DNA from 3 places in the Mesorhizobium sp. M0601 genome. Region 1 is predicted to be linked to each of the others. Evidence: predicted binding sites of a transcription regulator. Region 1 holds the regulator's gene; each other region holds the start of a gene.
The links. The regulator LexA, encoded in region 1, represses DNA repair genes until DNA is damaged. The targets are predictions, from matches to a motif close to TGTTCNNNNTGTGTTCNG.
Positions count from the first base shown of each region.

Region 1 (10,592 bases):
AGATATCGGTGGAATCGTGATAGAAGGCCGACAGCGCGCCGACCACGCCGCACATCACCGCCATCGGATGCGCATCACGGCGGAAGCCGGTGAAAAAGCGCGACATCTGCTCATGCACCATAGTGTGGCGCGTCACCCGGTAGTCGAAATCGTCCTTCTGCGCCTTGGTCGGGAGTTCACCATAGAGCAAGAGATAGCAGACTTCGAGGAAGTCGCCGTGCTCGGCCAATTGGTCGATCGGGTAGCCGCGGTGCAAAAGAATGCCAGCACCGCCATCGATGAAGGTGATTTCCGATTCGCAGCTCGCCGTCGACGTAAAACCGGGATCGTAGGTAAAGACGCCGGCGGTGTTGTAGAGCGAACCGATGTCGATGACGTCCGGTCCTACCGAACCACTTCGTATCTTGAATTCATGGGTTTTGCCGCCGAGTTCCAGCTTGGCCGTCGATGCCTGGGTTTTGCCGCCAAATTCCATTTTTGTCGCAGGTTCGGTCATAGCAAACTCCTTTTTGTTTCCTCAGGCCGGCAAAGGCAAAATATCTGAACCCAACACGTCAAAAGCATCGGAATACGCACATTTGCGCCCGCAATTGAATCTGCGCGGCAGATTAGGCCAAGACCCAATGTTGCACTGCGAAACACACCTTTCAATGCCAATCTTCTTGGGCCAGTTTGCTAATCGATTTGATCAGCGATCCGCGCCAGGCTTTCCTCGCGGCCAAGCACGGCAAGCACATCAAACACACCTGGCGAGGTACTTTTGCCGGTGAGCGCGGCGCGCAAAGGTTGGGCCACGGCGCCGAGTTTATGGCCGGCGGCCTGCGCATAGTCGCGGATCGCGGCTTCGGCTGAGGCGGCAGACCACCCCGAAACCGTGGCTAGTGCCGCATGAGCGCCCCGCAGGATCGCGCGCGCCTCACCGCTGAGCAGCGCCGCCGCCTTCTCGTCGACCGGCAGCGGCCGTTCGACGAAAAGGAATGCAGCCCCTTCAACAAGTTCGACCAGCGTTTTGGCGCGCTCCTTCAGGCCCGGCAACGCGGCAAGCAGTTGCGCCCTGCGTCTGTCGTCGAGGCGAGCGGCGATTGCCGGGCCGCCTTCTAGATAGGGCAGAGTGGCGATGAAGATGTCGAGCAGCGCCGCGTCGTTCATCCGGCGCATATGCACGCCGTTAAGCGCCTCGAGCTTGGCGAAGTCGAAACGGGCGGCGCCCTTGTTGACGTCGCCAATGTCGAACCATGTAATCATGTCGGCGATCGACATGATCTCATCGTCGCCGTGGCTCCAGCCAAGCCTCGCCAGATAGTTGAGCAGCGCCTCCGGCAGGTAGCCCATGGCGCGATAGGCTTCGACGCCAAGCGCACCGTGCCGCTTCGACAGCTTGGCGCCGTCGGCACCGTGGATCAGCGGGATATGCGACATCGACGGCACCTCCCAGCCCATGGCCTGATAGATTACGGTCTGGCGTGCGGCGTTGGTCAAATGATCGTCGCCGCGGATGATGTGGGTGATGCCCATGTCGTGATCGTCGACGACGACGGCATGCATGTAGGTGGGATTGCCGTCCGAGCGCAGAATAATGAAATCGTCGAGATCCTTGTTGGGAAAGCGCACGTCGCCCTGGACGCGGTCATGCACCACCGTCTCGCCGTCTGTCGGCGCCTTGATGCGGATCGCCCCCTTGGCGCCGGGCGGCGCCTCCGACGGGTCGCGGTCGCGCCAGCGCCCATCATAGCGGGGCGGAAGCCCCTTGGCTCGCGCTGCCTCGCGCATCGCCTCCAGCTCCGCCGGCGTCGCGTAGCAGTAATAGGCCTTGCCCACGCGCACCAGCTCCTCGGCCACCTCGCGATGGCGCGGCGCGCGCTCGAACTGCGAGACAGGCGCGCCGTCCCAGGTGAGTCCGAGCCAGGAAAGTCCGTCGAGAATGGCTGCCGTCGCCGCATCCGTCGACCGCTCACGGTCGGTATCCTCGATGCGCAGCAGCATCGTGCCGCCCGTGTGCTTGGCGTACAGCCAGTTGAACAGCGCCGTGCGCGCGCCGCCAATGTGCAGATAGCCGGTGGGCGAGGGGGCAAAACGGGTGACGACCTTATCGGGCATGGAACTCTCAGGCGGGCGAAGGAAGTGGGTTTGCGGACTTTCGCGCGTTGCGCGTTCATGTAGCATAGGAGGTCGAGGGCGCAAGGGGCAGACCCGATGGCTGTGCGAGGCCGTGGTGCGGGCGAGGGCGAGGACGTTGGCAGCGACGTCAGCGAACCCTTGCTGTTTGCCGCTCCCCCGCCTGTCCTGCCGGCACCGGCATTGCTACCTGCTCCGCGCTTCGATGCTCCGTCGCTGCCGGCCAGCGACCCAGCAACGGTTCTCGTGCCCGCGGGCGAGCCCATCGTACGCCTGCCCAGGCGTTTCCGCCTCCCGTCACCGTCCCGTATCCGCAACAGCGTAACCACGGCGGCCGGTCTGGAACTCGACCGCGGCATCGCCTTCCTGCTGGTGCCGGTGTTCCTCGCATGCGGGGTGGTCGTTTATTTCGGGCTGTCGGTGGAGCCGGCCTTTCCACAGCCGATCGCAATCGCGCTCCTCGCGACCCTTTGTGCCGTCGTCTCGCGGTCATGGCCCAGGACGCGCCTGTGCTTCATGGTGGCGCTGCTCTGCGCGCTTGGCGTACTTGCCGCCAAGTTCGAGACATGGCGTGTCGGAACGCATATGCTCGGCTCCGAAATCTCGACGCGGCTGACGGGTCGCGTCGTATCGTACGAGCCCATGGCGAGCGGCCGCATCAGGCTGACAATCGATGTGATCTCAACGGCCAGGCCGACACTGCGCTACATGCCGGAACGGGTCCGCGTTTCGGCGATGAAGATACCGGCTGAGCTGACCGCCGGTTCCGAGATCACCGGCTATGTGCGGCTGCTGCCGCCGACCGGCCCGGTGCGGCCCGACAGCTATGATTTCTCGTTCGACAGCTATTTCGCCGGTATCGGCGGCAGCGGCTTTTTTCTCGGCAATCCGAAAGTCGTGTCGTCGGGCAGCATGCCGCTTGCCGCGCAGCTTTCTTCCGCGATCGAAGACGCGCGCGAATCCATCGCCGACCATATCCGCAGCCGCATCGGCGGTGCCGAGGGCGAGATTGCTGCTGCGCTGATCGTCGGCGTGCGCGCCGGCATTCCCGAGGAGATCAACGAAGCGATGCGGCGCACCGGCATCTACCACATCATCTCTATCTCGGGGCTGCATATGGCGTTGGTCGCCGGCACCATCATGGCGCTGCTGCGGGGTGCCTTCGCGCTGTTTCCCGATTTCTCATCCCGACGGCCGGTCAAGAAATATGCCGCGGCCGCCGCGCTTTTTTCGATTGCGGCCTACCTCGTCTTTTCCGGCATTGTCGTGGCGGCCGAACGCAGCTTCATCATGCTGGCGGTGATGCTTATCGCCGTGCTGTTCGACCGGGCCGCGCTCACCATGCGCAACCTGGCGATCTCGGCCATCGCGGTCATCCTGGTGTCGCCGCACGAGGTGGTCGGTCCGAGTTTCCAGATGTCCTTCGCCGCGACGGCGGCCCTTGTCGGCGCCTATGCAGGCTGGTCCGATTACCGCGCCGGCAGGGCCACCACGCCGCCGCCGCGGCAGTCGCCGCTACGCTTTGCCACTCGAAAGGTCCTGCTGGGCATGTGCGGTCTGGCGATGACCTCGATCATTGCAGGGAGCGCCACGGCGCTTTTCGCCATATGGCATTTCCAGCGCGTGGCGCCGCTCAGCCTGTTCGCCAATCTGGCCATCATGCCCATCGTGTCACTGGTCGTCATGCCCTTCGCCGTTCTCAGCGCGCTGGCGATGCCGTTCGGTGCGGATGGCCCTTTTCTCTATGTCATGGGCAAGGGGCTGACGGCGATGATCGCCCTGTCCGGGTGGATCTCGGAGCGCTCGCCGATCGATGCGGTCGGGCTGATTTCGCTGAGATCCGTCCTTCTGGTGACGATCGCCCTCGTCATTGCCAGCATGGCGACGACGTGGTTGCGGCTGGCGGCACTTCCTTTTGCGCTCGCCGGCTTGCTGACGACAACGCAGACACGCATACCCGACGTATTGGTCTCGGAGGACGCACGGCTGGTCGCGCTGCCGATCGGCAGCGGTGAACTCGCGGTCAACCGGGCACGCCCGAATGAGTTCACCATCGACAACTGGAAACGCGCGCTCACATCAGAGGCTATCGTCGCGCCGGAAACACCTGGAAAGAACGACCCGCAATTCGACATTGCCGATCCGGCCGACCTACCGCCGGGCATGCCGTTCATTTGCACGGACGGCCTCTGCCTTGCCAGGCATCCATCCGGCGCGATCATCGCGCAAGCCAAGGACCGCGATACTGCGCGGCCAGCCTGCGCCTTTGCCAGCTTGATCGTCATCGACGACGCCACCGCCCATAACCCCTGCTACTACGACCGGCTGGTCCTCGTCGTCACCAAACGGCAACTGGCGCGCGCGGGAAGTGCCGCCGTCTATTTCGATCCACAAGCGGCAACACGCGCCGAGATCCGCTTCGCCGTCGAAAAATCATACCGGCCCTGGCACGTGCAGCGGAAATTTTCACGCGCGGCACGGGGCCTGCCGCCATACCGCCGGGCCGACAACCCCAAAGCCGGCGCCAAGGGCGGAGCTCAGTAGCGGCGGATCAGTCCGACGAGCTTGCCCTGCACCTTGACCCTGTCTGGTCCGAAGATGCGCGTCTCGTAGGCCGGATTGGCGGCTTCCAGGGCGATCGAGGCGCCCTTGCGGCGGAACCGCTTCAGCGTCGCTTCCTCCTCGTCGACCAGTGCCACCACGATCTCACCGGGGCTCGCCGTATCGGCATTGCGGATGATCACCGTGTCGCCGTCGAAAATGCCGGCCTCGATCATCGAATCGCCTTTGACCTCAAGCGCATAATGCTCGCCGCCCATGATCATATCCGGCGGCACCGAAATCGAATGCGTCTGGTGCTGGATGGCGTCGATCGGCACACCGGCAGCGATGCGGCCCATCACCGGGATCGAAACGGCGGCGACGACATCGTCGTCATTTCCGGCTGCGGGCACGCGCGACGATGTCGGCTTGCCTTGCCGAGGGGCGCCTTGCCCAAGACTGCCCTGGATGACACTCGGCGAGAACTTGCGCGCCGCATTGAGGCCGGGGGCGATCGAGTCAGGCAGGCGTAGCACCTCCAGCGCACGGGCCCGGTTGGGCAAACGGCGAATGAAGCCGCGCTCCTCCAGCGCCGTAATCAGCCGGTGGATTCCGGATTTGGAAGCCAGGTCGAGCGCTTCCTTCATCTCGTCGAATGAAGGCGGGATACCGCTTTCCTTCAACCTTTCGTGGATGAACATAAGCAGTTCGTGTTGTTTGCGTGTCAGCATAGCGACCCCCAACAGAATCAGAAAAACAAACCCAGAACAAACACTATCTGTTCCAGTTGTGTTCCGCAACTGTTTAAAGTTTAATGAATGCGTTAAGGCTCGGGAAACAAACGACGTCCCCTACCGGCGTACCGCATTTTCACCGCCGCGAGCCTCATCGCCTTGATTCTGCTTTCGTTTGCGCCCTTCTGGCCTCCTAGAAGGCAGCACTGGCATCGGCCGTCGGTCGGCAAAAGGCACGGAATTGAACCCGTATCGACTGTGCGGTTTGGTCGATGCACCGTGAACGAAACGAACTCAAAACGCCAACCTCGGGTTAAGTCCCGGTTTCCACCGCCTGGTCAGGCTGCTTCTCGCCGGTGGAGCCTTGCTGCGCGCAACCAGGTAATGGAAGAACAGTCGATGCGTGTCCGGCGTTGCGTTGGATGTTGGGGGAGCAGACAAATCATGACAGGAATTCCCGATCTCGTGGCCATAAAGGCGATGGATGCCGCGGATCCGCTGCGCGCGATGCGCGACCGCTTTGTGTTGCCGCAAGGAGTGATCTATCTCGACGGCAATTCGCTAGGAGCTGCTTCACGTGCCGCTTTCGATGAACTGCACAAGGCCGCGACCGAAGAATGGTCGCATGATCTCATCCGCGCATGGAACACGGCCGGCTGGTTCAACATGCCGCTTGAACTTGGCGACCAGCTCGGGCGCCTGATCGGGGCCGCGGCCGGCCAGACAGTGGTCTGCGACACGACATCGGTCAATATCTACAAGCTGCTGCACGCCGCCATGGCCATGCGACCGGAGCGGCAGGTCATCGTCGCCGAGGGCGATAGTTTTCCGACGGACCTCTACATGGCCGAGGGTGTGGTTTCGACGCGAAAAGATACGCTGCTGCGCCTCTCGGGAGTCGACGCGCCGACCATCGAAGAGCTGATCGACGAACGCACCGCCGTGGTGCTGGTCAACCACGTCAACTATAAGTCGGGCGAACTGCGCGACATGCCGGCGCTGACGCGCAGGGCTCAGGAAGCCGGGGCGATGATCGTCTGGGATCTCTGCCACACCGCCGGCGCGATGCCAGTCGAGCTCGACAAGGCAAACGCCGATTTTGCCGTTGGCTGCACCTACAAATATCTGAATGGCGGCCCGGGCGCGCCTGCCTTCATCTATGCGGCTGAGCGGCATCTTTCCGACATCCAGCAGCCGCTCACCGGCTGGTGGGGCCATGCACGGCCCTTCGCCTTCGAGCCAGGCTATGCGGCCGGCACCGGCATCCGCCGGTTTCTGTGCGGCACGCAGCCGGTCCTGTCGATGCGCACGCTGAAGGGCGCGCTCGACATCTGGAACGATGTCGACATGACGGCGGTGCGCAAGAAGAGCATCGCGCTGGCGGATCTGTTCATCGAGCTTGTCGAGGCAAAGTGCGGCACTTACGGGCTCACGCTCGAAAGCACGCGCGATGGGGAAAAACGCGGCAGCCAGATTTCATTCATGCATGAGCATGGCTACCAGGTCATGCGCGCGCTGATCGAACGTGGCGTGATCGGCGATTTTCGCGCGCCATCGACCATGCGCTTCGGCTTCACCCCGCTCTATGTCGGCTATGCCGATGTCTGGCAGGCCGTCAAAGTGCTTGAGGACATCCTGCACACCGGTGCGTGGAAGGATGCGCGCTTCGCCATCAAAGCAGCTGTCACTTGAGATTGATGCGAGAGCTGGAATCGTGAGGCTGGCGACGACGCGCCGCGCGATGCTTACGGCTACGCTGCAGGGCCATATGCCAGGGAGGGCGCAGGGTGTTCGAACGTCACATTGCCGATTGGGACAACGCCTATGCCAACGGCGCCAACATAGCCGGCAGCGATCGCTGGCCGGCGGCCTGGATCGAGCCCGCGCGGGTTTTCCGCGACGTGCTTTCGACCGAGGGCAGGGCGCGGCTCGACATGGCCTATGGCGACAACCCACGCAACCGGCTCGATCTTTTCCTGCCGGCCATCAAGCCCAAGGGACTCGTAGTGTTCGTTCATGGCGGCTACTGGATGGAATTCGACAAGAATTTCTGGTCGCATCTTGCCGCTGGCCCTGTTGATCGCGGCTATGCGGTGGCGATGCCGTCCTACACGCTCTGTCCGCAGATACGCATTGGCGGCATCGTCAAGGAGGTCGGCGCGGCGATCGGCAAGGCGGCGGCGACGGTTGCAGGGCCGCTGATGCTGACCGGGCACTCGGCCGGCGGCCATCTTGTTAGCCGGATGGTTACGGCGACGACGCCGCTGGCGACCGAAGTGGTCCGGCGCGTTCGTCATGTGGTGTCGATCTCGGGGGTGCACGATTTGCGCCCGATCATGCGCACCGGCATGAACGAGACGCTGGCGATCGATGAGGCCGAGGCGCAGGCCGAAAGTCCGGTGCTGCTGCGCCCGATGGACAAGGCCCGCCTGACCTGCTGGGCCGGCGGCGGCGAGCGCGCCGAATTCCTGCGTCAGAGCGCGTTGCTGGCCAACATCTGGATCGGCCTGGGTTCCGCGACCAGCTCGGTGGTCGAACCTGACCGGCATCATTTCAACATCATCGACGGTTTGGCCGATCCAGACCATCCGCTGACCCGGACCTTGATTTCGGAGTGAGGCAGGTTCAGCGTAGCATCAGCACGTCGCAGGGGGAGCCCGTCGCCGCGGCAGGCGCGAACGGCGCGCGAACGATCAGCCCGTTGGCATCGGCCAGCATTTTCAGCATCGAGGAGTCCTGGATGCCGAACGGCGTCGCCACGAGCGTACCGGCGTCATCTATGACAACAGCCCGCACATAATCTTGCCTGAGATCGTTGGCCGGCATGGCGGCACCGAGCCGTGCCCGACGTATATCCTGCTGAAAGGCGCGGCCGCCGAGCCGCGCCAGCAGCGGCTTCAGGAAGAGCTGAGTGCAGACCAGGCTTGCCACCGGATTGCCGGGCAGGCCGATGCAGCGAATGTCTCCCAGCCGCCCGAACATCAGTGGCTTGCCCGGCCGCATGGCGATCTTCCAGAAATCGAGCGTCATGCCTTGCCCGGTCAGCACGTCATGGACGAAGTCGTGGTCACCGACCGAGGCACCGCCCAGCGTGACGATGACGTTCGCGCCAGCCTTCACGGCCTTTTCAACCAGCGCAGCGATCGCCTCCCTGCGGTCCGGCGCGATGCCAAGGTCGAGCGCGCGCGCACCGACCGACTGTGCGGCAGCGGCGACACCATAGGCGTTGGAGGAGATGATCTGGTCGGGGCCAAGATCGCTGCCCGGCGGCAGTAATTCGTCGCCGGTGGCGATGATGGCCACCAGCGGCCGTTTGACCACGCGCACCTCGGGGTGATTGGCCGATGCCGCCAGCGGCAAGGCCGCCGGGTCGAGCAGGCGGCCTTTGGGCAGCAGGACATCGCCCTTGGCGAAATCGAGCCCGAGGCGGCGGATGTTGCGCCCCTGCACCGTCCGTTCCGTCACTTCGACGCTGCCGCCACCGAGATCGCGGACGTTCTCCTGGATGACGATAGTGTCGGCGCCTTCGGGAAGCGGCGCGCCGGTAAAGATGCGCACGGCCTGCCGCTGCTGCACCGTTCCGGCAAAGCCGCGTCCGGCCGGCGCCATGCCGACCACCGAAAGCCTTGCCGGTACGGACGCGATATCGGCCGCCCGCACGGCATAGCCGTCCATGGCGGAGGCGTTGAACGGCGGCTGGGTGCGGAGCGCCACAACCGGCTCCGCCAGCACGCGGTCGGCGGCATCCAGCAGTGCGACGCGTTCGCCCGGCAGCGCTGCTGCGCCGTCCAGCAGGCGCTCGAGCGCCTCGGCAACTGGGACCAGCACCATTATCGGCCTGCCTCGGTGGCCCCGTCTCCGGTGATCTTGTAGTCGCCGGATTTGCCGCCGGTCTTTTCAACCAGCCTTATGCCGGAGATGACCATGGCGCGGTCGACCGCCTTGGCCATGTCGTAGATGGTCAGGCAAGCGACCGAGACGGCACTCAGAGCCTCCATCTCAACGCCGGTCTTGCCGGTGACGCGGGTCAATGCTGTCACCTTCAGGCCGGGCAGCGCGGCGTCCGCCTCGATATCGACAGATATCCTGGTCAGCAGCAGCGGATGGCAAAGCGGGATCAGTTCATGCGTCTTCTTGGCCGCCATGATGCCGGCAATGCGCGCGGTGCCCAGCACGTCGCCCTTCTTGGCGTCGCCGGCGAGGATCATGTCCAGCGTCTCGGGCCGCATCGCGACAAAGCCTTCTGCGACTGCCGTGCGCACCGTCACAGCCTTGTCGCCGACATCGACCATGTTGGCTTCGCCCTGCGCGCCAAGATGGGTGAGGGTGGCCGCCATCCTCAAACGGCCTCTGCCGGCGCCTTGCCCGTCAACAGCAGGCGCGTTGCCGCGGCCACGTCCTGCTGGCGCATCAGGCTCTCGCCGACCAGGAAAGTCGCAATTCCGCTCTGCTCCAGCCGGCGGCAATCGTCGTGCGAAAAGATACCGCTCTCGCTGACCAGATGGCGGTCGGCCGGCACCATCGCTGCCAGCCGCTCCGAGGTCTGCAGGCTGGTTTCGAAGGTCCGGAGATTGCGGTTGTTGATACCGATCAGCCGCGACGACAGCTGCAGCGCGCGTTCCATTTCAGCCTCGTCATGCACTTCGACCAGCGCGTCCATGCCGAGCCCGAACGCTGTCGCTTCGAGTTCTCTTGCCAACGCGTCGTCGACGCTGGCCATGATGATCAGGATGGCATCGGCGCCCCATGCCCTGGCCTCGTAGACCTGATAGGGGTCGAACAGGAAATCCTTGCGCAAGGCAGGCAGCTCGACGGCAGCGCGCGCAGTGGTGAGGAATTCGGGCGCGCCTTGGAAGGAGGGTGCGTCGGTCAGCACCGAAAGGCAGGCGGCACCGCCCTTCGCATAGGCCCTGGCCAGCGCCGGCGGATCGAAATCGGCGCGGATCAGGCCTTTGGATGGGCTAGCCTTCTTGATTTCGGCAATCAGCGCGAACCTGCCGGATTTGCGCTTTGCTTCAAGGGCGGAAAGAAAGCCGCGCGGCGCGTCGGCATGCGTCGCCCGTGCCTTGATCTCAGCCAGCGGCACGCGCGCCTTGGCCGCCGTGATCTCGTCGCGCTTGTAAGCCTCGATCTTGCGCAGGATGTCGGACATGGTTTTTAACCGTTCGAAATCTCGATCAGCCTGTCGAGCACTTTCAGCGC
Region 1 is NZ_JAMYQK010000039.1:34,148-44,739, reverse strand. Features, by position in the region: gene gltA (citrate synthase) at 1-496, opposite strand, end outside; gene gltX (glutamate--tRNA ligase) at 676-2,097, opposite strand; gene NKI41_RS26520 (ComEC/Rec2 family competence protein) at 2,194-4,659, shown strand; gene lexA (transcriptional repressor LexA) at 4,653-5,387, opposite strand; gene kynU (kynureninase) at 5,835-7,082, shown strand; gene NKI41_RS26505 (hormone-sensitive lipase) at 7,178-8,008, shown strand; gene NKI41_RS26500 (molybdopterin molybdotransferase MoeA) at 8,016-9,221, opposite strand; gene moaC (cyclic pyranopterin monophosphate synthase MoaC) at 9,221-9,727, opposite strand; gene trpC (indole-3-glycerol phosphate synthase TrpC) at 9,730-10,542, opposite strand; gene trpD (anthranilate phosphoribosyltransferase) at 10,548-10,592, opposite strand, start outside.

Region 2 (10,592 bases), on a different contig from region 1:
CTGCTGCTGGTCGACGAACCGGTTGCCGGCATGACCGACGCCGAGACCGAGGAAACCGCGCGGCTGCTCAGGGACATCGCGCGAGACCATTCTGTCATTGTCGTCGAGCACGACATGCATTTCGTGCGCGAGCTCGGCGTCAAGGTCACCTGCCTGCACGAAGGCTCGGTGCTTTCCGAGGGCAGTCTCGACTTCGTTTCGGCCGACGAGCGCGTCGTCGAAGTCTATCTGGGGAGATGAACATGGTCTGGCGCGTTCCGTTCCATCATTTCGACCTTTCGTTCTTCACGCGTTGGAGAAAGCGCTGACCATGCTCGAAGTCTCCAATGCCACGCTGCATTACGGCGCTGCCCAGGCGCTGCGCGGCGTCTCGCTGAAGGCCGGCGCCGGCAAGATCACCTGCGTGCTCGGCCGCAACGGCGTCGGCAAGACCAGTTTGATGAGATCGATCGTCGGCCATCACCGGCTGACGAGCGGAAGCGTTGCCTTCGAGGGGAAGGCGCTCGACCGGAGCGCGGCGTATGATCGCGCCCGGTCGGGCATCGCATTCGTGCCGCAGGGCAGGGAGATATTTCCGCTGCTTACGGTGCGGGAAAACCTCGAATCGGGTTTTGCGCCGTTGAAGCGCGCCGATCGCAACATTCCCGGTCACGTCTTCGAATTGTTTCCGGTGCTGAAGCAGATGCTCGCGCGCCGCGGCGGCGATCTTTCCGGCGGCCAGCAGCAGCAGCTTGCCATCGGCAGGGCGCTGGTGATGCGGCCGAAGCTGCTGGTGCTCGACGAGCCGACCGAAGGCATCCAGCCGTCGATCATCAAGGACATCGGCCGCGCCATCCGCTATCTGCGCGACCAGGCCGGCATCGCCGTGCTTCTGGTCGAACAATATCTCGACTTCTGCCGGGAATTGGCCGACGAGGTCAACATCATGGACCGCGGTCAGATCGTCCATACCGGCCCCGCCGAGGATCTCGACCGGGCGGACGTCCGCAAATTCCTGACTGTCTGAATTCTTATTGATTCCATTACTTTGCAACTCTGGCGCGCCGAAGATTGCGTGCTAGATTTTGCTTGGCCTTGGTGAGTCGGCCGCTTTCCGTACCAGTTCCAATTTGGCAGATCAGGGGAAGGCGCGGGCCGCGCCGGCACGCTTGCGCGCAAGCCGTTCCCTTCCAGCGATCTGTTGTCGTCCAACATTTCGGGTGCTTGGGAGCCAGGGCCAGACGATGGAGCGCTATGTCGAGGACTACCAGAAACGACGGCTCACGGAGCGCGTCGATATCCTGACAGCCATCAACATTCTGAAATCGCAGGGGTATGACCACGACGAACTCATCGCGGAGATCACCAAGGTCTTCTATGTCGATCTCGATGCCTTTAACGAGATCGTCAGGGTTGATCGGCGTCCGGACGAACGCGCCGCATAGCCGGTAGTTTAGGACCAAGCCAGGCGGACCACCGACAGCGGGGCGTCAGCCTGCGACCCGCTTCATCAGCGCGATGGCGCCGAATGGAGCGCGGACCTTGCCCTCTGTGATGAAGTAGACGAACACGTCGCGTGGCTTGACCGGCGCGTCGGTTGAAGGATCGGCGCGCGACAGGTCGGCCGGCACCTTGCCTTCCGCCCAGGTTTTTGCGCGCGCCGCCCATTCGTCGAGCGCCTTTGGCGTGTAGCAATCGGGATTGTCGTCGCTGCCGGTCTGCAGCCGCGCATAGATGAAATCGCCGGTAACGTCGGCAATCCCCGGATATTTGGCGTGGTCGGCATAGACGATGGCGGCCTTGTGCTTTCGCGCCAAGGCGGCGAACTCCGGCACGATGAAGCTGTCGTTGCGCACCTCGACCGCGTGGCGAAGCGCAACGCCGTCCTGCTTTTCCGGCAACAGCTTGAGGAAGGCCTCGAAATCGTCCGGGTCGAATTTCTTGGTCGGCGCGAACTGCCACAGGATCGGCCCGAGCTTGTCGCCAAGTGCCGCGACGCCCGACCCGAGGAAACGCATGATCGATTCCCCGGCCTCGCCGAGCACGCGGCGGTTGGTGACGAAGCGGTTGCCCTTCAGCGAATAGACGAAACCATCCGGCGCCTCGTTGGCCCATTTGACGAAGGTCGGCTCCTTGAAGCTCGAATAATAGGTGCCGTTGACCTCGATAGTGAGCACCTGCCGGCTGGCATAATGCAGTTGCTTGGCCTTCGACAATTTGTCCGGGTAGAAGGACGTGTCCCACGGCTCGAAGGTCCAGCCGCCCATGCCGGCGCGGATTGTTCCTGATTGAGTCATGGTCGTCCTCCCGGTTTGCAGAAAAGGATCACGCGATGGCGGTCGTCTCGACGGCTTTCGCCATGTCGACGATCGTCCATCCTGGCCGATATGGATTGGGCCGGCGACCCGTTTCGCGAAAGCCGTAGGCCTTATACAACGAAACGTTCCGTTCCATTCTGGCATTGGTGTAGAGTCGGATTTCCGGCAAGCTCCACAAGCGCGTCTGTTGCTCGGCCCAGTCGAGCAGCCCGATGCCGAAACCCTTGCCCTGAAAGGCGGGCGCAACGGCGAGGCTGAAGATCATTGTATGGTCCGCATGTCGTTCGAGAACGATCAACCCGGCCGGCTGTCCGTCCTGCTCCGAAAGCCAGACCTCGCCGCGTTCTATGCGCGGCGCATAGTCCTCGGTGACGGGGATCGGCGGCGCTCCGAACAGGGCAGTGTAGGGCGCGTAGGCGTCGGTGGTGAGCGAGATCACCATGGGGAGATCATCGGCCCGAGCGGCTCTCATGATCAAAACTGGCCCGCGCCGGCAGCGGCCGCAATCACCTTGTCCATACCGGCCGCTATCGCGGCGACGGCATTGCGACTGGCGTCGCCCAAGCCGTGGCGCTCAGCGAGCCAGTGCGCGTCATTGTAGGAGAGCCAGACCTTGCCTTGCTCGTCCTCCCAAGCTAGTGCCTTGACCGGCAGATCGATGCCGGCAAGCTGCCGGTCCTGCATCAGCGGCGTGCCGCCTTTCGGGTTGCCAAAAATCAGAAGCTGGGTCGGACGCAGGGAAGCTTCGACAATGCGCGCACCGGCGGCGTGGTCAATGCGGGCGAAGACCAGCAATCCTGCACGTTCCACAGTCCCGACCAGGCGATCGATCGTTTCGGCCACGCCGAAGCGGCTTTGGACCGTGATGAGACCGTTCTTTGCCATCACTCCGCCGCTTCGCGCTTGCCTCCGGGGCGCCGCTCCAGCAAGTCCCTCAGGAACTGCCCGGTATAGCTGCGTTTTTCGCGGACGATGTCCTCCGGCGTGCCGGACGCCACCAGCTCACCGCCGCCGTCACCACCTTCGGGGCCAAGATCGAGTACCCAGTCAGCCGTCTTGATCACCTCGAGATTGTGCTCGATGACGACGACCGTGTTGCCCTGGTCGACCAGCTCGTGCAGCACTTCGAGCAGCTTGGCTACGTCGTGGAAATGCAGGCCGGTGGTTGGCTCGTCGAGGATGTAGAGCGTCTTGCCGGTCGCCTTGCGTGATAGTTCCTTGGCGAGCTTGATGCGCTGCGCCTCGCCGCCCGACAAAGTCGTTGCCTGCTGGCCAACATGGATGTAGCCGAGGCCGACCCGTTTCAGCGTCTCCAGCTTGTCGCGCACGCCGGGCACGGCGGCGAAGAAATCGACGCCTTCTTCGACCGTCATGTCGAGAACGTCGGCGATCGATTTGCCCTTGAACAGGACGTCGAGCGTCTCGCGATTGTAACGCTTGCCGTGGCAAACGTCGCAGGTGACGTAGACATCGGGCAGGAAGTGCATCTCGATCTTGATGACGCCATCGCCCTGGCAGGCTTCGCAGCGGCCGCCCTTGACGTTGAACGAGAAGCGGCCCGGCTGGTAGCCGCGCGCCTTGGCCTCCGGCAGGCCGGCGAACCAGTCGCGGATCGGCGTGAAGGCGCCGGTATAGGTGGCGGGGTTGGAGCGCGGGGTGCGCCCGATCGGCGACTGGTCGATGTCGATGACCTTGTCGAGGAATTCCAACCCCTCGATGCGGTCGTGCTCGGCCGGATGCTCGCGCGAGCCCATGATGCGGCGCGACGCCGCCTTGAACAGGGTCTCGATCAGGAAGGTCGACTTGCCGCCGCCGGATACGCCGGTGACGGCGGTAAACGTGCCGAGCGGGATTTCGGCGGTGACGTTCTTCAGGTTGTTGCCGCGCGCGCCGACGACCTTCAGCCGGCGGTTCTTCTTGGCCTCGCGGCGCCGTGCCGGCGTCGCCACTTCGAGCTCGCCCGACAGGTATTTGCCGGTGATCGAAGCGGGCGTCGCCATGATCTGCTGCGGCGTGCCCTGGGCGATGATGTGGCCGCCATGGATGCCGGCCGCCGGGCCGATATCGACGACGTAGTCGGCATGCAGGATGGCGTCCTCGTCATGCTCGACGACGATGACCGTGTTGCCGATGTCGCGCAGATGCTTCAGCGTGTCGAGCAGGCGGGCGTTGTCGCGCTGGTGCAGACCGATCGACGGCTCGTCCAGCACGTAAAGTACGCCGGTCAGGCCGGAGCCGATCTGCGACGCCAGACGGATGCGCTGGCTCTCACCGCCCGACAACGTGCCGGAGTTGCGCGACAGCGTCAAATAGTCGAGACCGACATCGTTGAGGAAGCGCAGCCGCTCCCGGATTTCCTTGAGCACGCGCACCGCAATCTCGTTCTGCTTGTCGTTGAGCGAAGCGGGCAGATCGGTGAACCACTGGTCGGCCTTGCGGATGGACAGCTCGGTGACCTCGCCAATGTGCTTGCCGGCGATCTTGACCGCGAGCGCCTCGGGCTTCAGCCGATAGCCGCGGCAGGCCGGGCAGGGCGTGGCCGACATGAAGCGCTCGATCTCCTCGCGCATCCAGGCGGATTCCGTTTCCTTCCAGCGGCGCTCAAGGTTGGGGATGACGCCCTCGAAGGTTTTCGTCGTCTTGTAGGAGCGCAGGCCGTCATCGTAATGGAAGGTGATTTCGCGCTCGCCGGTGCCGTGCAGGACGGCTTGCTTTGCCTCCTCGCTCAAATCCTTGAACTTGTCGCCGAGCTTGAAGCCATAGGCGACGCCCAGCGCTTCCAGCGTCTGCGCATAGTAGGGCGAGCTCGACTTCGCCCAAGGGCTGACGGCGCCAGCGCGCAGCGAGACATTCTCGTCGGGCACGACCAGGCTGGCATCAATGGCGCGTTGGCTGCCGAGCCCGTCGCAGGTCGGGCAGGCGCCGAACGGATTGTTGAAGGAGAACAGCCTGGGCTCGATCTCGGGAATGGTGAAGCCGGACACCGGGCAGGCGAACTTTTCCGAGAACAGCATGCGTTCATGCGTCTCGTTCTTCGATTTGTTGACCGAATCCTCGCCGGTCTGGCTGGCGTCGAGCGGCTTGTCGGCAAATTCCGCCACCGCCAGCCCGTCGGCCAGCTTCAGCGCGGTCTCGATGGAATCGGCGAGCCGCGTCGCCAGATCGCCGCGCACGACGATGCGGTCGACGACGACGTCGATGTCGTGCTTGTACTTCTTGTCCAGCGCCGGCACGTCGGCGATCTCATAGAAGACGCCATCGACCTTGACGCGCTGAAAACCCTTCTTCTGCAGCTCCAGCAGTTCCTTGCGGTACTCGCCTTTGCGGCCGCGCACCATCGGCGCCAGAATGAACAGCCGGGTGCCTTCCTCGACAGCAAGCACCCGGTCGACCATCTGCGAAACCGTCTGGCTCTCGATCGGCAGGCCGGTGGCCGGTGAATAGGGTACACCGACGCGGGCGAACAAAAGCCGCATATAATCGTAGATCTCGGTGACGGTGCCGACCGTCGAACGTGGGTTCTTCGAGGTGGTCTTCTGCTCGATGGAAATGGCCGGCGACAGGCCGTCGATCTGGTCGACGTCCGGCTTCTGCATCATTTCGAGGAATTGCCGTGCATAGGCCGAAAGGCTCTCGACATAGCGGCGCTGGCCCTCGGCGTAGATGGTGTCGAAGGCAAGCGACGACTTGCCCGACCCCGACAGGCCGGTCATGACGATCAGGCTGTCACGCGGCAGGTCGAGATCGACATTCTTCAGATTGTGTTCGCGTGCCCCGCGAATGGAGAGATATTTATGGTCGGCCATCGCCGGTCGCCGCCTCAGAATCTGGAATTCGTGGGATGGGCGGGTTTTCCCGACCACCCCCTATGTAGGTAATTTCGCCGCCTTTTCGAGAGACGCCACAACTCTCGACCAAAGCGTTTAACCGCCTTTCGCGCGAACGGGCAAGCGGAAAGAACAAAGGCCGAACACGCTCCTGACAAAAGCTGCCCGTGAGGCCGGCTTCACAAAGCGTCTCGCGATCACATTTTTCGGCAACCCGGCTATTCAAGGTTGACGTCCCCGCGTCATGGGGGCAGAATCCAATTGTCAACGAAGCCGGCCGTCTTTCGATGGCCTCGCGGCCTGGGGCTAGCCTGCGAGACGCCGCGGGTTATGCGATGAGCGCTTCGACGACAGTCGCAACGAACAGAAGGAGAGCAGAGGCATGACTCCACCGGATTGTTCCTTGAGGCTCCACGTGTCGCTGGAGCCGCGGCAGGTATAAGTAGCCAGGTCAGGCGTTTAGCGCTACCTGCCCACGTTGACCTGCCGATCCCCACAACAATCAGAGACTGCTAGTCGGATCGTCGGCTGAACGCCGCGAAGCATCCGAAATAAAAAGCCGGCAGTACACTCCCGGCAATTTGGATTTCAGATCCAAGAAAGCCCCGTCAGTTGCAAAGCAGTGGCGGGGCTGTTCGTTTGAAGCGCAATATTTGTGGTTCACACCAGGCGAACTTAGCGGCTGGAGGGCCTGATCCCGCCGGTAGCGACATCAATGGTGATGCTACCGGAAATCCGAACGTCGGTATCGCCAATCTTGAAGGTGCCGTTGCCGCTGCCTAGAGCCATATCGTCAGGCTCAGGCCGCGGCGCTGGCTCGGCGATGCGATAATCGCTGGTCACACCGGGCAGAGCGCGCTTTTGCGAAGACGTCGAATTATCTTGGGCAAGTGCCATACCCACCAGCATGTTCGTGCCGGCAACGGTAGCGATGGCAAGGCATAACAGGCTGGATGAGCGGCTGGCGGTCATCGCCGGACTATAGTGCCGCGATAGCGGCAAGACCAGACCGATGGCGCTGAAATTGCGGGCGCTCAATCGCCTCAGTTCCGTCCGCCGGCCCGGCTCGTTCATGCGGCCTGCTTGCGAGTGTCGAAAACATGGTCGACGAGGCCCCAATCCTTGGCCTCCTGCGCGGTCATGAAAAAGTCGCGGTCGAGCGTGCGTTCCACTTCTTCGTAGGTGCGGCCGCAATGGCGGGCGTAAAGATCGGTCATGCGCCGCTTGGTGCGAAGGATGCCCTCGGCATGGCGCTGGATATCGGAGGCCTGGCCCTGGAAACCGCCGAGAGGCTGATGCAGCACGATGCTGGTGTTGGGTAGCGCGATGCGCCGCCCCGGTGTGCCGGCCATCAAAAGGAACGAGGCCATCGAGGCGGCGAAGCCCATACAAACCGTGGAGACCGGGCAACTGATATACTGCATCGTATCGTAGATCGCGAAACCGCTGGTCACCACGCCGCCCGGCGAGTTGATGTAGAGCGAGACCTCCTTGTCGGGATTGTCGGATTCCAACGACAGAAGCTGGGCGCAGACCAGCGCTGAGGTGCCGTCATCGATCGGGCCGTTGATGAAGACGATGCGCTCGCGCAGCAGCCGCGAAAATATGTCGAAGGCACGTTCGCCGCGGCTCGACTGCTCGATCACCATCGGCACCAGATTGGCAAGGCCGCTCATCGGTTGTCTCCGTTGACTGTTGTCGTTCAGGCCGCGCGCAGGAAGAGGCGCGGGGTGTTTGCGGCGATCTGCTTGTGCCTGGGAGTGTGCGCGTCAAAGGAAAGCCGGCAACCGGCGCCTGCCATCGCGATCTCCGGCACTGCTGCCCGAGCAAAACCATCATGGACGATGCGCAGATGCGTGCCGCCGGAAACGGTGCGGTCGAGCGTAAAGGTGACGATGCTGTCCACTGGGCTGTCGTTCATTGCGCTGTCCAGGGGATTGCCGGGCGGCACCTGCGTATCGCCGGGCGCCGGCCGCTCCCGCCAGGAATAGCGCAGCAGCCGTCCGGGATCCGCGTCGAGGATTTCGCACTCGATCGGCGCATTCGGCGCTTTAAAGGCAAAGCGGTTGCCGATTTCGGGCTTGATGTCGTTCGGCATCATCCAGGCCGCGAGCAGGTCCGGCACCGTCAGCGCCCGCCACACCTGTTCCGGCGGTTCGGGCAGCTCGCACTCGAACTCGATCTTGTCTGCGGCCATTTCGGCGCGTTCTTTGCCTCGGTTGGTCATTGGTCCATGTCCTTCAAAACCGTCTTGAGCCTTTCGATGCGCTCTGGCCAGAACGCACGGTAGCGTTCGATCCAGCCGAGCAGTGGCGCAAGCCCCTTCGGATCGACGCGGTAATAGGCGTTGCGACCGGCCCGGCGCTCGACCACGAGGCCGGCGCCGCGCAGCACTGCGAGATGTTGCGATACCGCCGGCTGCGATACCGGTATGCCAGTGCGCAGTTCCGACACCGTCATCTCGCCGTCGGCGAGCCGCTCATAGACGGCGCGACGCGTTGGATCCGCTAGTGCCCGAAAAATGTCTGCTTCGATCATGCCGAAAGCATAAGTAAATACTTATCGGTTTGGCAAGCCGTGTTTTTTAAGACAGGCGGTATTTTTTAAGACAGGCGAGGTTTTACAAACTCGCTGGAAGCCAGCGTCTCACCATGTCGGGGGATCCGTTGAACGTCGCCTCGAAAACTGGTGACGCGAGCACAGCATGAATATGAAGCAATTCGGAGCCGACGTTTCGGAAGCCATGTTGCCTGTACGCGGCGACAACAAGCGACTGTCCGGCAGTCAAGACGAGATGCTCTTCGTCGATCCACATCTCGGCCCTGCCAGCGATGACGGTAAGTACGTCCTCGACCGGGTGCCAATGTGTCGGGGCGCCAACGGTGGGTTCGACCCATTGTTCAAACATGCAAAGTTGAGTTGCGCCGTTGCGGGCAGAGACATGCATGCGGGTCTTTACTCCCGTCCGCCACTCTTCTTGCGGCTGATCGTTATGCGCAACCATCTTCATGCGTTCGCCTCGATCCCATGGTCTGTGGAAATTCGACGCCAAGACACTACTTCTTACTGACAACTATTGACAGTGCAGGGCCTGTCCTATAGAACGAAAAGAGAACAAAAACCTTGTGGGAAAAGGCAGCGACGGCAGGCAGGGATTGTCCATAGCCTGTAAGGTGCGGCGACAAAAATTCGGTTTCGGATGAGCGCGGAGAAGTATCATGGCGGGTAGCGTCAACAAGGTCATTCTGGTGGGCAACCTCGGGGCGGACCCTGAAATCCGCCGCCTGAATTCGGGTGACCCGGTCGTCAACATCCGCATCGCGACGTCGGAAAGCTGGCGCGACAAGACGTCCGGAGAGCGCAAGGAAAAGACCGAGTGGCACAATGTCGTGATCTTCAACGACCAGATCGCCAAGGTGGCCGAGCAGTATCTGAAGAAGGGCATGAAGGTCTATGTCGAGGGCCAGCTGCAGACGCGCAAATGGCAGGACCAGACCGGCAATGACCGCTATACGACCGAAATCGTGTTGCAGAAATTCCGCGGCGAGCTGCAGATGCTCGATGCGCGGGGCGAGGGCGGCGGCCAGGTCGGCAACTATGCCGGTGGTGGTGCGAGCCGCGGTTCCGATTTCGGCCAATCCGGCCCGGGCGAAAGTTTCAATCGCGGTGGCGCCAACAAGGGCGGCGGCGGTGGTTCGTCGCGCGAGCTGGACGACGAAATCCCGTTCTGATTTCTCGGGCGGACTGCCCTTGCGGCGAAAAGCGCCGGCACCTTGGCCACGAAATGGCGTCCCGAAAATCTGTCTTGGATTTTCGGGACGTTGTGCGTTTGAGCGGTGAAAGGACGTATCAGGTGAAGGCAAGGGTCAAATGGGTCGAGGAGCGCACTTTCGTTGGCGAGTCCGCCAATGGGCACAAGCTGGTGCTAGGCACTGCGTTCGGGCCGGAGGGCAAGACGCCGGGGCCGAGCCCAATGGAACTGGTGCTGATCGGCACTGGCGGCTGCTCGGCCTATGACGTGGTCCATATCCTCGAAAAGGGGCGCGAGGCGGTCGAAGATTGCGTGGTCGAACTCGATGCCGACCGAGCAGAAGCCGATCCCAGGGTGTTCACCCGCATTCACATGCATTTTGTCGTCAAGGGCCGGTCGCTATCACACGACAAGGTGAAGCGGGCGATCGGGCTTTCGATCGAGAAATACTGCTCGGCCTCGGCAATGATGGCCAAGACTGCCGAGATTACCCACGACTTCGAAGTCATTGAAACGACAGCGAAGTAGGGCTGTTCCTACGTCGCCATCAGCGCCTTGATGCCGTCGGCGACGAACTGTACGGCGAGCGCCGCCAGGATGACGCCGAGCAGCCTTGTCAGGATCGAACGGCCGGTTTGGCCGAGGATACGGTCGATGCGCTCTGACAGCACGAACACCAGGTAGGTGATGACGAGGCAGATGGCGATGATGCCGACA
Region 2 is NZ_JAMYQK010000008.1:61,996-72,587, reverse strand. Features, by position in the region: gene urtD (urea ABC transporter ATP-binding protein UrtD) at 1-240, shown strand, start outside; gene urtE (urea ABC transporter ATP-binding subunit UrtE) at 311-1,006, shown strand; gene NKI41_RS10705 (hypothetical protein) at 1,224-1,424, shown strand; gene NKI41_RS10700 (DUF72 domain-containing protein) at 1,470-2,276, opposite strand; gene NKI41_RS10695 (GNAT family N-acetyltransferase) at 2,305-2,775, opposite strand; gene NKI41_RS10690 (DUF302 domain-containing protein) at 2,772-3,182, opposite strand; gene uvrA (excinuclease ABC subunit UvrA) at 3,182-6,103, opposite strand; gene NKI41_RS10680 (hypothetical protein) at 6,800-7,198, opposite strand; gene NKI41_RS10675 (ATP-dependent Clp protease proteolytic subunit) at 7,195-7,800, opposite strand; gene NKI41_RS10670 (SRPBCC family protein) at 7,827-8,351, opposite strand; gene NKI41_RS10665 (ArsR/SmtB family transcription factor) at 8,348-8,662, opposite strand; gene NKI41_RS10660 (cupin domain-containing protein) at 8,745-9,134, opposite strand; gene NKI41_RS10655 (single-stranded DNA-binding protein) at 9,343-9,855, shown strand; gene NKI41_RS10650 (OsmC family protein) at 9,978-10,403, shown strand; gene NKI41_RS10645 (MarC family protein) at 10,412-10,592, opposite strand, start outside.
Region 2: uvrA (excinuclease ABC subunit UvrA) is a predicted target of LexA. The motif match lies at 6,253-6,270, and genes of this name have one in related genera.

Region 3 (10,592 bases), on a different contig from region 1:
TCGGCGTGAACGGGCGCCGCGCCAATTCTCGCGCCGGCTCGATGTACATCGTAAAGCCCAAGATGCACGGGCCCGACGAAGTTGCCTTCGCCGTCGAGATTTTCGACCGCGTCGAAGCGCTGCTCGGCGTGCCCAAAAACACCATCAAGATGGGCATCATGGACGAGGAGCGGCGCACCACCGTCAACCTCAAGGAGGCGATCCGCGCCGCGAAAGAACGCGTCGTCTTCATCAACACCGGCTTCCTCGATCGCACCGGCGACGAGATCCACACCTCGATGGAAGCCGGCCCGATGATCCGTAAGGGCGACATGAAGCAGGCCGCCTGGATCGCCGCCTACGAAGCCTGGAACGTCGACATCGGGCTGGAATGTGGGTTGGCCGGCCACGCCCAGATAGGCAAGGGCATGTGGGCGATGCCCGACCTGATGGCGGCGATGCTGGCCGAGAAAATCGTGCATCCCAAGGCCGGCGCCAACACCGCCTGGGTGCCGTCGCCGACGGCGGCGACGCTGCACGCCACCCATTATCACAAGGTCGACGTCCATGCCGTGCAAGCGGCGCTGAAGAGCCGGCCCAAGGCAAAACTCGACGACATCCTGTCCGTGCCCGTCGCTGTGCGGCCGAACTGGTCGCCAGAAGACATCCAGAAGGAGCTCGACAACAACGCGCAGGGAATTCTGGGCTATGTCGTGCGCTGGATCGACCAGGGCGTCGGCTGTTCGAAAGTGCCTGACATAAACGACGTCGGTCTGATGGAGGACCGCGCCACGCTGCGCATCTCCTCGCAGCACATCGCCAACTGGCTCCATCACCGCGTCTGCACGCCCGAGCAGGTCATGGAGACGATGAAACGCATGGCGGCGATCGTCGACCGCCAGAACCAAGGCGATCCGCTCTACCGGTCGATGGCGCCGGATTTCGACAAGTCCATCGCCTTCCTCGCCGCCTGCGACCTGGTCTTCAAAGGCCGCATCCAGCCCAACGGCTACACCGAGCCGGTGCTGCACGCGCGGCGGCTGGAGCTGAAGGCGCGGGATAACGGCTGAACCGAAAGCACGATGCACGCCGGCCAAGGGTAGGCGCCGGCGTCCCCCTCCCCCTTGAGGGGAGGGTGGCCCGAAGGGCCGGGTGGGGTCGCCAACGCAGTGCGCCAACCCAATTCTGACGGTGCGCCTTAGGAGGAGCATCGCAACGCTCCGCACCTCGGTCGGTTTCGAAATGCGACAGGCCGAGCGTCTCACCGGCGACCCCACCCGGCCGCTTCGCGGCCACCCTCCCCTCAAGGGGGAGGGGAACGTCACGCCGCCTGTGCCATCCGTTCCGAGCTCATGCGGTAGGAAATCGCTTCGGCCAGATGGATGCGGCCGACCGTCTCGCTGGTCTCGAGATCGGCCAGGGTCCGCGCCACCTTCAAGACGCGGTGATAGGCTCGTGCGGAAAAGCCGAGCTTTTCGCTGGCATCCCTGAGCAGCGACAGGCCGGCGGCGTCGGGCATGGCGATCTCCTCGATGACTGACGGCGAGCAATGGGCGTTGGTGGTGGCGGTCGCGCCGAGCCGCTCGAAGCGCTCTCGCTGGATCGTACGGGCGCGGGCAACACGTAGTGCGACGGCGGCACTTTTCTCCGCCCGGTCCGGCCGGATCAGATCGCTGGCCGAGACCGCCGGCACCTCGATCCTGAGATCGATGCGATCGAGCAGCGGGCCGGAAATGCGCGCCTGGTAGTCGGTGCGGCAGCGGTCGCCGCGCAGGCAGCGATAGCCGGGCTCGCCGGCCATGCCGCAACGGCACGGGTTCATCGCCGCGACCAGCTGGATACGCGCCGGATAGGTGACGCGATGATTGGCGCGCGCAATCATGCAGTCGCCGGTCTCGAGCGGCTGGCGCAGTGCATCGAGCGCCTGCGGCGAGAATTCGGGAAATTCGTCGAGGAACAGCACGCCGTGATGGGCAAGCGAAGCCTCGCCCGGCCGCACGCGCAACCCGCCGCCGACCATCGCCGCCATCGAGGCCGAATGATGCGGCGCGCGGAACGGCCGCCGGTCGGTGAGTTTTCCTTCGCCGAGTTCGCCGGCCACCGAGGCGATCATCGAGACTTCGAGCAATTCCCTGGGCGCCAGCGGCGGTAGGATCGACGGCAGCCGCTGCGCCAGCATCGACTTTCCCGACCCCGGCGGTCCGACCATCAAAAGATTGTGGCCGCCGGCGGCCGCCACCTCCAGCGCCCGCTTGGCGGTCTCCTGGCCCTTGATGTCGGCAAGGTCGGGCAGGTCGCGCGCCGCGGCATGGATGCCGGCTTCCGGCCGTGACAGAACCTGCGTGCCGCGAAAATGATTGGCGATGGCGATCAGGCTGCGCGGCGCCAATATGTCGAAGTCCTTGCCGGCCCAGGCCGCTTCCGGCCCGCAGGCGAACGGGCAGATCAAGCCCTTGCCTTCGGCATTGGCACCGATTGCCGCCGGCAGCGCGCCCGCCACCGCGGCAATGGTGCCGTCGAGCGACAATTCGCCAAGCACGACATAGCCGGCCAGCATGTCGCCCGGAATGGCGCCGAGCGCCGCCATCAGCCCGAGCGCGATCGGCAGATCGTAATGGCTGCCCTCCTTGGGCAGGTCGGCGGGCGCCAGATTGACGGTGACCTTCTTCGACGGCATCGACAGGCCGGATGCATGCAGCGCTGCCTGCACCCGCTCGCGGCTTTCGGCCACAGCCTTGTCGGCCAGCCCGACGATGTGCATGTTGACTTTGCCCGGCGCGATCATCACCTGCACGTCGACCGGCACGGCCTCGATGCCCTGGAAAGCAACCGTGCGAACCCGCGCCACCATGTCTTCACCCCAGATGCAGGCTTTTGCCCCAAGCCTTTGCGATCATGCCGCGAACGGCGTCACCCGAGACAACCACAGATTTCCGGCGAAGGCAAGAACATTTGGGGAACAGCTGAGCGCCACGGCTGCAATGGTTTGCAACGCGGCCGCTCGCGAAGCGAGGCTAGTTGCGCTTCTCCTCCACGGCATCCCAGAACAGGCTGGCGATGTCGGCGCCGCCGAAGCGCTGCACTTCGCGTATGCCGGTCGGTGAGGTCACGTTGATCTCGGTCATGTAGTCGCCGATGACGTCGATGCCGACGAGGATGAAGCCGCGCTCCTTCAGCGCGGGGCCGATGCGGGCACAGATCTCGCGTTCGCGTTCCGTCAATTCGGTTTTTTCGGCGCGGCCGCCGACATGCATGTTGGAGCGCGAATCATGCTCGGCCGGCACGCGGTTGATGGCGCCGACAGGCTCGCCGTCAATCAGGATGATGCGCTTGTCGCCACCCCGCACCTCCTTGAGGTAGCGCTGCACGATGTAGGGTTCGCGGAACAACTGGCCGAACATTTCGAGCAGCGAGGCGAGGTTGCGGTCGGCCTCGTGCAGGTGAAAGATGCCGGCGCCGCCATTGCCGTAGAGCGGCTTGACGATGATATCGCCGAACTCCTTGCGAAAGGCGGCGACCTCGAGCGGGTCCTTGGTGATCAGCGTGTCCGGCATCAGGTCGGGAAATTCGGTGACGAAGATCTTTTCCGGGCTGTTGCGCACCCAGGCCGGGTCGTTGACCACCAGCGTCTTCGGATGGATGCGCTCGAGGATATGCGTGGTGGTGATGTAGTTCATGTCGAAGGGCGGATCCTGCCGCAAAAGGATGACGTCCATCTCCGCAAGATCGGTGCGCACCTTCTCGCCCAGCGAATAATGGTTGCCCTTCTCGTCGCGGACCTGCATCGCCTCGATACGGGCAAACACCTTGCCTTCGCGCAGCGACAGCCGGTCGGGCGTGTAGTGGAACAGCTGGTGCCCGCGCCGCTGCGCTTCCAGCGACAGCGCAAACGACGTGTCGCCGGCAATCGACACGGTAGAGATGTGGTCCATCTGGACGGCGACTTTCAGGGGCATGGGTGCTCTCCGGCGCAGTTGCAACAAACGTGCGTCCACCCGGACGCACATACGCTCCAACACTTTGAATCCATGCATCGTGCTTTCCGAAAATCGTTTCCGATTTTTCGGGCCGATGCATCGACGAGAGCGATATAAGGAAATCGGCGGCCTCTGCCAATCGGCCAAGGTCATGATGAGGCTGCGCTTCTGGCGCAGACCCCAATGCGATGTGCGTTCAGCGGTCGAAGACCAGCTTGGAATAGCCGAGGAAGGACAGCGCCATGGCAACCAGCGAGGCGACCGCAAGGGCGACGAGCGGCGGCACCATCGGCAGCGCGAACAGCATGGCGCAATAGACGAGATAATTGACGAGGCTGGTGGCGATGCCGACGCCGCCATAGCGTGCGCCCTCTTGCGCGACGCCGCGGCTGGAAGGCGAGAAGGTCAGATGGCGATTGATCAGCCAGGTGACGGACAGGGCAAAACCGATCGAGATGATTCGGGCTGCGAAGGGGCCAAGCGGCGTTGTCGCCAGCACCAGCCAAAGCGCCGCCGCGTCGGCGACGAAGCCGATGCCGCCGGCGACAATGAAGCGGGCGAGGCGTCCCATTTACGGCTCTAAGCCGCCCGCGGGGTCTTGCGCGGTCCGGTCTTCAAAGTCGCGAGCGCACTTGCGCGTTCGCGTTCGATGCGGCCGGAAGGCATCGACAGATAGAAGATGCGCTTCTGCTCGGCCCGGCCGCGCGACACCGAATCGAGGATTACCCCGGTCACCGCCGCCAGCATCGACAGCAGCAGCAGCCCGACTGACAGCACCCACGTCGGCATGCGCGGCACAAGCCCGGTTTCGGCGAACTCGATCAGCACCGGCGCCATCAGAAACAGGCTTGATGCCAGGAAGAACACCGAAAAAGCGCCGAAGAAACGCAGCGGCTGCGTCTCCTTCATCAGCATGGCGAACATCCACAGGATCTTCGCGCCGTCGCGAAAGGTCGACAGCTTCGACGAGGAGCCTTCCGGCCGGCGACCATAGTCGAGGCCGATCTCGCTGACCGGCAATTTGAGCTGCGAGGCGTGCACCGACATTTCGGTCTCGATCTCGAAACCGCCGGAAACGGCGGGAAAACTCTTGACGAAGCGCCTGGTGAAGGCGCGGTAACCCGAGAAGATATCGGTAAAGTCCGAGCCAAATAAACGTTTGTAGAGGCTGTTGAAGATGCGGTTGCCGAAGGCGTGGCCTGACCTGCCGGCGTCGTTGGCGACACCGCGCCTGGTGCCCACCACCATGTCGGAGCGCTCGGTCAGCAGCGTGTTGATCAGTTGCGGCGCGTCCTCCGGCGCATAGGTGCCGTCGCCGTCGGCCATCAGGTAGATGTCGGCCTCGATGTCGGCGAACATGCGGCGCACGACATTGCCTTTGCCCTGGCGCGGCTCGCGCACCACGATGGCGCCGGCGGCGCGGGCTCGGAGCGCCGTCAGGTCGCGCGAATTGTTGTCGTAGACATAGATCGCTGCGGCAGGCAGCGTTTCGCGAAAGCGCCGCACCACTTCGCCGATCGTCAGCTCCTCATTGTAGCAAGGCAGGAGCACGGCGATGCTCGGCTCATGGCGCACTTCTTGTGGCATTTTCGTCTCCGGATGCCCTGTAAGGCCCCTGACCGCTCAAACGCCGGCCTCGCTCGGGCGGCTTTACTATTTATTGAAGCTGTTAAGGCTAGGTTTAAACCGCACCGTATTCCTTCCAAAGGTCCCGATATGAGCACAGCCGACGATGGCGCCTCCAATTCGAGGTCCGATATCGCGCTGGCGCTGCTTGCCACGGCGCTGGCGCTTACCGTCAATGCCTTTGCCGGCTTCCCGGCACTGACCAATGCCGGCGGCGACAACGACAATCTGCTGCGCCTCGTCGAAGTTCGCGACATGCTGGCCGGCCAAAGGTGGTTCGATCTCCACCAGTACAGGATGGGCCTGGAAGGCGGTTTCGTCATGCATTGGTCGCGGCTGGTCGATGCGCCGATCGCCGCCATCATCATCGCCGTATCGGCCCTGACCGGCAGCGCGGCCTTTGCCGAGAATGTTGCGCAAGTGCTGTGGCCGGCGCTGCTCTTCTGCCTGACCGTATTTTTCACGGCTCGCGCCGCGCGCAGCTTTGCCGGTGACAGCGCCGTGCTGCCCGCTGTCGTGATCGGCGCTGCCGCACTGTATTTCCTCGGCATTTTTTCGCCTGGCGCGCTCGATCACCACAATATCCAGCTGATGCTGAGCATGGCCAGTCTGAGCCTGTTGCTTGAAGCGCCAACGCGCAGGCCGGCGGCATTGCTCTCCGGCCTGTGCGCCGGATTGATGCTGGCCGTCGGCATGGAGACCGCGCCTTATGTGGCCACCATCGGCGCCTTTGTTGCCATGCTGTTCGCCCTCGGCGCCAATGGCGAGAGGCTGATCGCCCGGGATTTCGGCCTCGGCTTTGCCGGCGTGTCCGCTCTCGTCTTTGTCGCCACCATTGCGCCGTCTGCCTGGGGTCAGGCGCAATGCGACGCCTTCTCGGCCGTGCAGTTCGTCGTCGCGGCGATTGCCGGAACCGGCCTTGCGGCGATAGCGTCGATCGAGCCCGCCGGCCGCACGCGCCAATGGCGCATCGCCTCGCTTGGCCTGCTTGCCCTGGTATTGGCCGCTGTCATCGTCTTTTTGTTCCCACAATGCCTGGCAGCGCCCTACGCCAACCTCGATCCGCGCCTCAAGGAGCTATGGCTTGATCACATCGACGAGGCGCAGTCGCTGTTCAAGCTGCTCACTGAAGATCCGGCCGGGGTGGTGGCGCGCTATGCCACGCCGCTCATTGCGCTCATGCTGATGGCGCTTCGCCTTGGCCGCGGTGGCTGGCGGCGGCAGGACAGCCTTGTCGGCGCGCTGCTTGTCGTGGCCTTCATCGTCAGCGCCTGGCAGGTACGCGGTTCGACATTCTCGATCGCCTTCGCCGTCATCCCGCTTGCCGCCTGGATTGCCAAATGGCGTCAACGGGCCGAGGCCAGCGCGTCGCGCGGTGTGGCGCTGCGCATGGCTGCCGTCTGGCTGGTTTCGGTGAATGCGGTCTGGACTGGAGCTGCCGCGGCGACCTCGGTAGCCTTCGACGACAGCAACACCACGGCGGATAATGGCGACGGCGCCGATGTCGCTTGCCAGCGCATGGCCTCCTTTGCGGCGCTTGGCCGCCTGCCAGGCACCACCATACTGGCAATTTCCAATCTCGGATCGCCGATCCTGGCCTATTCCGGACATCGCGTCTTCGCCGGGCCCTATCATCGCAACGTCGCCGGCAACCTGTTGGCGCTCGATGCCTTCCTTGGGTCCGATGCCGATGCCAGGACCATCCTGGCGGATCATCACGTCGGCCTCGTCGCGCTGTGCCCCGGCAGCGCCGAAAGCAAGCTCCTCGCCGCCAAGGCGCCGGCAGGCTTTCTTGCCGGGCTGATGCGCGGCAGCGTGCCGGAATGGCTTGAGCCGGTTGCCGGGACCAGCGGAGCCGCCGTCGAATTGTACCGCGTCCGACTGGGCAGCTGATCGATCGGCGGCCCGTGCGGCCTTTTGTCGGACATAAGTCCTGACAATCCACTCTTTCGCCCTTGCCCGCCCGACACGGCTGGATAGGATGCGCGCCGGCCGACCGAGATCATTGGACCGGGAGAGAATTTCATGATGCCATCGGCACGCTTTGCCGACCTCGAAGGCGCTTCGGTGCTGATCACCGGCGGCGGCTCCGGCATTGGTGCTGCCTTGACCGAAGGTTTTGTCCGCCAGGGGGCAAACGTCGCCTTCATCGATATTGCCGACCGTGCGAGCCTGGCGCTGGCCGATCGGTTAGAGAAGGAGCTGGGCCGGCGGCCGCTTTATCTCAAGACCGACATACGCGACATCGAGGCGTTGCGGCTATCGGCGGCTAAAGCCGCCAAGGCGCATGGCGACGTGACCGTGCTGATCAACAATGCCGCGCAGGATGAGCGTCATGCCGTCGAAGACGTCACGGTGGAGTTCTGGGACAACAACCATGCCATCAACCTGCGCCCGCATTTCTTCAGCGCACAGGCGGTGGCGCCGGGCATGAAGCGGGCCGGCGGCGGCTCGATCATCAACTTCACCTCGACGTCGTTTCTCATCAACCATCCCGATATGCCGGCCTACACCGCCGCCAAGGCCGGCATCGTCGGTCTCACCAAGGGTCTTGCCGGCAAGCTCGGCGTCGACGGCATCCGTGTCAACGCGATCGCGCCCGGCTGGGTGATCACCGAGCGGCAGAGAAAGCTCTGGGTCACCGAAGAAGCGCTCGCCGCTCATGTCGCCAAACAGTGCATCAAAGAGGTGATGCAGCCGGAAGACATTGTCGGCACTGTGCTGTTCCTGGCGTCGGATGCCTCACGCATGCTGACCGCGCAGATGCTGATCGTCGATGGGGGGTTCCTGTGATCTCATCGAGCAAGGCAGCTTCCGTCGCGGCCGTCGACTGGGGCACCACCCGCATGAGGGTCTGGTTGCTCGACGGCGCCGGCAAGGTTCTCGCCGAGCGGCGCGGCGATGACGGGCTGATCACCGCCCAAGCTAAAGGATTTTCGTCCATTCTCGAAGGGCATCTGGCTGCCTTGGGCGCAGCCGAGGCGCTGCCGGTCATCATTTGCGGCATGGCCGGTTCGCGCCAGGGCTGGCTGGAGGCACCCTATGTCAGCGTGCCGGCGCCGATCGGCGCTATTCTCGCCGGCGCTGCCCGCATTCCCGGCCAGCGCCGCGACATCCGCATCGTGCCTGGCCTTGCCCAACGCCTCGCCGATGCACCTGACGTCATGCGCGGCGAGGAAACCCAGCTTGCCGGCGCCGGTTTACCGGCAAAGGGACGCCACCTCGTCTGCATGCCCGGCACCCATTCGAAATGGGTGCTGGTCGAGGACGGCTCTGTTGCCGGTTTCGGCACCTGGCCGACCGGCGAGCTGTTTTCGGTGCTGGCCGCGCACTCGATCCTGCGCCATTCGCTGGGCGAGCCGCCGAAGCCGGTTGCCGCCGAAAATCCATTTTTCCGGGAGTGGTGCCTGAAGCCGTTGGCCGAAGGCGGTGACATCGGTTCAAGACTGTTCTCGATCCGCGCCGCCAGCCTGCTGCAGGATCTGAAGCCCGAGGATGCCGCCGCGTGCCTGTCCGGCCTGCTGATCGGCGGCGAGATCGCTTCGGCAAATCGCCGTTATGGGGCGAGTGCCGTGCCCGTCGTGCTGATCGCGTCGGGCGCACTCGGCAAGCTCTATGCCGAGGCGCTCGGCCTTGCCGGGCTCGCGGTCAGGGTGGTCGACGCCGACGAGGCGGTGCGTGCCGGTCTTGCTGAAGCCGCGCGCGAAAATGGCATGATCGCTGGAAATGGAGTTGCCGCATGACCGAAACCGCACCTTTTCCAAAGCTCGAGCGGGGTCTGGTCGCCATCCTGCGTGGCCTCAAGCCAAGCGAGGCGGTGGCAATCGGCCAGGCGATCTTCGGCGCCGGTATCGAAGCGATCGAGGTGCCGCTCAACTCGCCCGATCCTTACGCCTCCATCGCCAGCATTGTCGGAGCGCTTCCTCCAACAGCCTTGGTCGGTGCCGGCACGGTGCTCAGCGCCGCCGATGTCGACGGCCTGCACAAGGCCGGCGGGCGGCTGCTGGTCAGCCCCAATATCGATGCCGAGGTCATGGGCCGGGCCATGCACTACGGCATGGTGACGATGCCCGGCGTGTTCACGCCGACCGAGGCATTTCAAGCAATCCGGCTCGGTGCCTCGGCATTGAAATTCTTCCCGGCGAGCGTGCTTGGCGCGGCAGGCATTTCGGCGATGCGCGCGGTGCTGCCGGCCAGTGTGCTGGTCGGCGCGGTCGGCGGCGTTTCGGACAAGGATTTTGCCGGCTACAAGGCAGCGGGCGTCAGCGTCTTCGGTCTTGGCTCCAGCCTGTTCAAGCCGGGCATGAGCGTCGACGAAGTGGCAGCACGGGCGAAAGCCGCAGTTCAGGCCTGGGACGCGGCGTTTGGAGTGGCATGATGAGCGAGACCATTGTTTCGGTTTTTTCCGACCATGTCTGCCAACTCGGCGAGGGACCAAGCTATGACCCTGCCACCGACACGCTCTACTGGTTCGACATCGTCAATGGCCAGCTCCTCGAACAGCGCCTGTCGGGCGGTGCGGTCAAGATCCACGAGCTCGGTCAGATGGCCAGCGCCGTCGCCATCGTCGACGACCGGCGCCAGTTGATCGCCACCGAGACCGGCCTGCATGTCCGCGACGTCGCGACCGGCAAGCTGACGCTGCACACGCCGATCGAGGCCGACAATGCGGTCACCCGCTCGAACGATTCACGCGTTCACCCTTGCGGCGCGCTGTGGGTCGGCACCATGGGCAAGGGCGAGGAGAAGGGTGCCGGTTCGATCTACTGGTTCTTCAAGGGCGAGCTGCGCCGGCTTTATGCCGACATTACTGTGCCCAACTCGATCTGCTTTTCCGAGGATGGGACCATTGCCTATTACACCGACACCAGCACCGGGCTGTTGATGCGCGTCGGCTGCGATCCGGCGACCGGCCTGCCGGTTGGCGAACCGAAGGTCTTCGTCGACCACCGTTCGACCAAGGGCTATATCGATGGTTCGGTGCTCGACCGTGACGGCATATTGTGGAAC
Region 3 is NZ_JAMYQK010000016.1:84,329-94,920, forward strand. Features, by position in the region: gene NKI41_RS16790 (malate synthase G) at 1-1,049, shown strand, start outside; gene NKI41_RS16795 (YifB family Mg chelatase-like AAA ATPase) at 1,301-2,830, opposite strand; gene gshB (glutathione synthase) at 2,994-3,935, opposite strand; gene NKI41_RS16805 (GtrA family protein) at 4,153-4,527, opposite strand; gene NKI41_RS16810 (glycosyltransferase) at 4,536-5,543, opposite strand; gene NKI41_RS16815 (GtrA family protein) at 5,673-7,475, shown strand; gene NKI41_RS16820 (SDR family NAD(P)-dependent oxidoreductase) at 7,608-8,375, shown strand; gene NKI41_RS16825 (2-dehydro-3-deoxygalactonokinase) at 8,375-9,325, shown strand; gene NKI41_RS16830 (2-dehydro-3-deoxy-6-phosphogalactonate aldolase) at 9,322-9,960, shown strand; gene NKI41_RS16835 (SMP-30/gluconolactonase/LRE family protein) at 9,960-10,592, shown strand, end outside.
Region 3: NKI41_RS16795 (YifB family Mg chelatase-like AAA ATPase) is a predicted target of LexA. The motif match lies at 2,924-2,941, and genes of this name have one in related genera.